Linked DNA regions of Brasilonema sennae CENA114. The protein of the gene in region 1 interacts with the protein of each later gene in a pairwise test. Links are inferred from orthologs where the notes say so. Each region holds a gene or a part of one and is shown on either strand. Other genes may lie near its edges. The genes, in order: def and DP114_RS32160.

Region 1 (3,155 bases):
TCTGGATATATTGTCACTGCTTCACCCTGCCATTCTCCCAAAAGGTCATCTACTGTTAAAGGTGGACGTTGTACTGGTTGGGTTCCAGCCAGATGTTCTCGAATCAGAGTGAGTTTGTCTAGCTGGAGGTTTTTGTCAAATAACTGAACCAGACGTAAGCGACGATTTTGCCAAATTAAACCTAGTTCTGCCCCAAATTCTGAAAATGGACCAAGCTGTGTTGAACCTTGAGAAAACGCCCCATTTTCAAAAAACAGCACACTACGTCCTAAGGACGAGTATTCAAAAGCTTTTTCATTTTCCTGAGCGAGGCGAATTGTTTGGCGGATTGTTTGGTTGTTGTTTAACCCTTCCAAGGAAACTACGCTGGGAGTATCTTCTAGAATTTCACCTTGAGGCGAGATACGGGTAAATGAACCTTGCCATTCACCGAGGTTTTTCAGCAAAGATTCCCATTGCGATCGCATAATTATAAATTTTTAGTTATGAATCAGACATTATACCTTATAAAAAGTACATTTTCTTATTAGATAATTGAGTGCGATACGCTTAGCGTCAAGCTTCTGGCTTATCGCTTATGTCGCAAGGGAACTATTTGAAGCAATTGAACTAAGCGATCGCAGTATTCGGCTACTGGGCATTTCACTATCAAATCTTGATAATGTCCAAACATCCCAAGCTATTCAACTGGCATTATTTGAACTATCCTAATCATTCTACTTTTTCATCTTGAGACTCATCAGAAATAGGTTCTAATTCGGTTTCCGGCTCAGTTTTGATATTAGCTTTCGGCTTAACGGGTTTGGGGCCACGCGCCAAAGCCGGATTAACCGGTTGCCTTGATTCATCCCCAAAGGATGCTTTTTTGCCCCTACCCTCAGAGCGGTCATCACTCCGTTTTGAGTTTTTGCGACTGGGTAGGGGAGTGGGCATAGAATCCAAATTTTCTGACTTGGTGTCAGTGCTTTCAGAAGACTGACGCTCAGATTTCTTGATTGGGCGTTCCACTTTTGTTAACTTTTTTTGATTGACTTATCTTATATAATATATCGCTGTCAGGTAACAAATAATTTGTTACTTAAGATAAGTAAAAGTCACTCAATGGATTAAACTCATACACCCTGATGTATGTCTTTACATAGGAGTAAATAGTTTTTGTACCGGTGGGAGACAGCCCGAGCGTGCAATCGCCCAGCTTATACCAAAATAAACTTGAGAGCAGATATGGGCATTACATCCGTTAATGGTGGGTTTTACCCAATTCAGGAAAGGGACTGGAATTGTTAAGATCAAAAAACTGACAATATATTAAAACCTAGTTAGCACAACTGAGTTACAAGACCATGCCTATAGAAATCGCTGTTGAAAAGAAAAAGTTACAAAATCCGCCATTAGAACTTCATTATTTAGGCGATCGCGTTCTACGTCAAGCAACTAAGCGCGTATCTAAAGTTGATGAGGAAATTCGTCAAGTAGTACGCGAAATGCTACAAACTATGTACAGCAAGGATGGCATTGGTTTAGCTGCGCCTCAAGTAGGAGTTAACAAACAACTCATTGTCATCGACTGCGAACCAGATAACCCAGCTAACCCACCACTGGTTTTAATCAATCCCACGATCACAAAGGTTAGCCGTGAAATTTGTATGGCGCAAGAGGGATGTTTGAGTATTCCAGGGGTTTACATGGATGTAAAGCGTCCGCAAGTTGTAGAAATTTCTTATAAAGATGAACACGGGCGTCCCCGGACATTAAAAGCTGGAGATTTACTTGGACGATGCATCCAGCATGAAATGGATCACCTCAACGGCGTGGTATTTGTAGATCGTGTAGAAAACTCTTTAGCTTTGACGCAAGAGCTATCTAAGCATGGATTTTCACATCAGGCTGTAAAACCAATAGATAGGGTGGTCCGCTAATGAATATAATGACTCCAAAAAGCGGTTTATTTCTCGCTGGTTCTTGTATTACGGCTATAGCCGCAGTCGGTTCAATGTTTGAACTCGGTTCTGGACAACCAGACTTGGGTACTGAGATAACTGCAATTATCCTGGCAATAAGTATTCCACTGACAGGATTATTTTTTGTTGCTGCAGTTAGGGATGCTAGAGCTAATATTAAGTAAGCATCAGGTGTAAAGCAAGGAAAAGGAAAAAGAAAAAAGGAAATATAAATCTTTTGACTTTTAGCCTTTTCCCTTTTACTTAAAGCTGATTATTTCATTGTGATTTGAGAGAAAAATTCCTAACAATTGAAAGAATTATTGCTGTGAGGATAAGCCTCTACGTCTTGAATTGCTCATCCAGTGGAATTTGGTAGCCATTGGCAAGGCGATTGGTTGTATTTGCTGTAGCAATAATCCCCATAAGTTCGGCGAACATAACATCGCTCATGCCTTTTGCATATGCCCCTGCTGTATGCGAGGCGATGCAGTACTCACAACCATTTGTCACACTCACCGCAATATAAATCAGTTCGCGCATCAACGGATCGAGTTCGCCGGGACTAGTCATCACTTCTTTGAGTGTCTCCCACGTTCGCCGTAGAGTGGGGGGATGATTGGCGATCGCTTTCCAAAAATTGTTAATGTAATCAGTCTTACGAGTGGCGCGGATGTCGTCATATACGACACGCACTTCGTCACTGGCTTGTTCGTATTCAATGAGTTTGGTCATCTGAATGGAGAAGTATAAAGGACAAAGACTTTCAGATCATAGTGGTATTAGCGAGTTGAAAATCCCTTATCTTCTGTTAGTCTGCGTAGCCTCCGTAGGTATCTAGCGTTGGAAACCTTCCCGCAGCGCTGGACTCACCAAATCAAACCAGGTTCCTATATCAAACATTTCGTGAAATAGTATAACAGTCCGTTTTTTCCTTTTGTTATAACAATTAATAATAACTTTTCTGTTTTCGTTGTTTTCGTCATTAAGTTTTGTAAATATTGGCGTAATTGATCAAAATCACAGTGACTAAATATATAGGTAAAAGTATTTGATTTTCGGAGGAAAAGCGTATTTAATATTGAAGGCTAACCAAAAAGTAAGACCCTTAAAGATTATTCGTTAATAACTGTATAAAAATATAACAAGTACTTAAACTCAGTCATCTGGGCTGGGCAAAGGTTGTGGATGTTATGACGCTCAAGTGCCTTAGTT
Region 2 (3,094 bases), 4.6 Mb from region 1 along the record:
AAACAGAGGAAAGAGTTGGAGATGTATTTCCCTAGCTACTTGAATTTTACCTGAATCAAAGGCTTGAATCATCTTTTGTAGTTCGTTTCCTACCAGATGAGAAGCCACACTGACGACACCTTTTGCCCCTATTGCCAACAGAGACAAAGTCATGTAATCATCACCAGAATAAATCTGGAATTCTTTTGGCGTCAAGCGACGAATTTCACTTGCTTGATCTATATTGCCTGTCGATTCCTTAATTCCAATAATATTGTCAATTTCAGCTAACCGAGCAACAGTTTCCGGTTGGAGATTTTGACCTGTACGACCAGGGACATTGTACAACAGCAACGGTAAGTCAGGCGTCGCCTGAGCGATCGCAGCAAAGTGCTGATAAAGCCCTGCTTGGGGGGGTTTGTTGTAGTAAGGAACAACCTGTAGTACGCCATGTACTCCTATTTTAACTGCCTTTTGGGTAGCGGCAATTGCTTCTTTTGTTGAATTAGAGCCACACCCTGCGATCACAAAAGCTTTTCCCGCCACGGCCTGCAATACCACAGAAAACAACTGGTATTCTTCCTCCCAACTCAGGGTAGGAGATTCTCCCGTAGTTCCACATACCACCATTGTATCTGTACCATGGTCCGCTAGATGTGCTGCTAGTGCTGCAGCTACATCATAATTCACACTGCCGTCTTCCTTAAACGGCGTAATCATAGCGGTTAGAACTCTGCCAAAATCTACCACCCTCTTTTCACTCCTAAATATTCTTCTTTTCTTTGTTTCTTCTTTGTTGTTGTTTGTTCTTCGCTTTTTGTGGATCTTGGTGGTGTTATATTGTGATAACCTATTTGACTCTGACTTTCAAGCGTAATTTACACATTCTCTCGTTTGTCTTTGTCCTTTTTTTGGCATTCATAACCAAATCAGTTATGACTAAGACCCAACAGCAGAGCCATACCCAGCTCGATACCCTCAAAGTAGCAGATTGTCTCACTTAATGACTAACCGCTACCGCCCCTTTGAGTAGATTTTTTGCTACTAATAACTCAGCAATTTGTATTGCATTCAAGGCTGCGCCTTTGCGGACTTGATCCCCGCACAGCCACAGTTCCAAGCCACACGAGTTAGAAATATCCTGACGAATTCTCCCTACCAAAACTTCATCTCGACCTGTGGCTTCAATCGGCATTGGGAAATGGTTTGCCTTCCAATCTTCTACCAATTTCACACCCGGTGCCTGACTGAGAACTTCTCTCGCTTTCTCTGGGCTAAATGGTACCTCAAATTCTAGGTTAATCGCTTCCGAATGGCTACGTAGTACGGGAACCCGTACACAAGTTGCAGTGATTCTGATATCCTGACTCCCAAAGATTTTGCGAGTCTCGTTAACCATTTTCATTTCTTCCTCACAATACCCAAACTCGTTCAAAGGGGTGTTGTGCGGGAAGACATTAAATGCTAATGGATAGGGAAATACTTCAGCTACAGGTTGCTTACCTTCTAAAATAGCACTTGCTTGAATTTTCACTTCTTCCATTGCCTTAGCACCAGCACCACTGGCTGATTGGTAAGTTGCAGCCACAAGGCGCTGTACTGGTGATACTTTATGTAGGGGCCACACTGCCACAGTCATCAAAATCGTTGTACAGTTGGGATTAGCAATGATACCTTTGTGGTTCGCTGCTGCTTCTGGATTGACTTCTGGAACCACCAAAGGAACTTCCGGATTCATGCGAAACGCACTGGAGTTATCAATCACCACAGCACCCGCCGCGACCGCTTTTGGTGCCCAAGTTTTTGAGATGGAACCACCTGCACTCGCAAGCACCAGATCCGCATTCTCAAAGGCTTTTTCACTCACTGCTTCTACTGGCAAATTTTCCCCTTGAAAAGGCAGTGTTCGCCCTGCACTGCGTTCTGATGCCAATAACCTTAAATCAGAAACAGGGAAATTACGGTTCTCCAATAATTCCAGCAACTCTTGACCAACCGCACCAGTTGCTCCCAAAATAGCTACCCTGTAGGATTTAGACAAATTGACTTCCTCCTTTACGAGATGTTCTGTGCAATTTCTTCTAGAAATTCAAAGCTTAAATGGCAATAGCAGACATTAAATAAACTTTTTAATAGTTTTCTTTATTGAAAAAATGGTTGTAATTCTTAATCTAATACATTTCTTTTGTTACTCATGCTGATTCGTATGGCAATTTACAATACTTGATGACGAAACTTTTTTTTGAAAATTAAGACTTCTATTATAGAGTAGATCATCTTTCAACATCTGGATGAGCTAAACTTTTGCATAACTCAAAACTGGTTTTATCCTTCAATAGATGCGTTGTCAAGATGATTGGTGTACTATGATTCAATGGACTAAGAAGAGCATTGCAATAATAACCTATTCTCACAACACAGGAGCTAGGCAATCATCAGCGCTCAGTTCGACATAGCAGCCAGCCCCAATGCGACAACCTTAGCGTGCAACAGTGCTAGTTGAGAACCAGGATATCACGGTGTTAGCCCTTTGGGAAAAAACAATTTGGAGTTGAGAACAGGAAACTAGTTTGCGCTCAAATGTCAAGTTTTTTGACAACAAAAGTAAACTAAATAAGTGTTATAAGCAGACCCTGGTGCACTTGGATATAATCAAGCCATGTAGCCACCTTGAATCCAAGTCAAGAAACTTTAACTTAAAGACGCAAATTTTGGCGTCAGTAGACAACAAGTAAAAAGAAATACAAATAATAGAGACGAAGCATGAAAGTCACCCAGGAAAAACTTCCCGCCAGTCAAATTGGTCTGGAAATAGAGATTACGCCAGAAAAGACCAAGGAAACTTACGAAAAAGTTGTTAAGAACTTAGCAAGTACTGCAAATATTCCTGGGTTTCGCAAAGGCAAGGTACCTCGGCAGATACTTCTGCAGCGCCTTGGCACAACTAGAATCAAGGCAGCTGCGCTAGAAGAAGTCATTCAATATGGCATTGAGCAAGCACTCTCACAAGAAAAAATCCAGGTGCTCGGTCAACCACAGCTACGCTCTTCTTTTGAGGAATTGATTAGTAATTATGAACCAGGAAAAGCGCTGATAATTTCTGCATTTGTAGATG

The links.
Region 2: the proteins of def (region 1) and DP114_RS32160 interact in binary tests that used the Escherichia coli proteins (3 or more experiments, as listed by UniProt). The link is inferred for Brasilonema sennae CENA114 from one-to-one orthologs.

The regions. Positions count from the first base shown.
Region 1 is NZ_CP030118.1:3,099,131-3,102,285, reverse strand. The notes cover bases 307-3,131. They hold def (peptide deformylase), read left to right. Parts: upstream 307-1,343; coding sequence 1,344-1,919; downstream 1,920-3,131. Other genes in these bases: DP114_RS13180 (carboxymuconolactone decarboxylase family protein), read right to left, coding at 2,283-2,675; DP114_RS13185 (hypothetical protein), read left to right, coding at 1,928-2,125; DP114_RS13195 (hypothetical protein), read right to left, coding at 712-1,008; DP114_RS13200 (DinB/UmuC family translesion DNA polymerase), read left to right, coding at 535-711; DP114_RS13205 (DUF3598 family protein), read right to left, coding at 307-467. In the rest of the region: more of DP114_RS13205, read right to left, coding at 1-306. UniProt on the Escherichia coli protein: Removes the formyl group from the N-terminal Met of newly synthesized proteins. Requires at least a dipeptide for an efficient rate of reaction. N-terminal L-methionine is a prerequisite for activity but the enzyme has broad specificity at other positions.
Region 2 is NZ_CP030118.1:7,724,392-7,727,485, forward strand. Bases 1-2,764 are described here. They hold DP114_RS32160 (aspartate-semialdehyde dehydrogenase), read right to left. Parts: upstream 2,021-2,764; coding sequence 980-2,020; downstream 1-979. Other genes in these bases: dapA (4-hydroxy-tetrahydrodipicolinate synthase), read right to left, coding at 1-729; tig (trigger factor), read left to right, coding at 2,743-2,764. Outside these bases: more of tig, read left to right, coding at 2,765-3,094.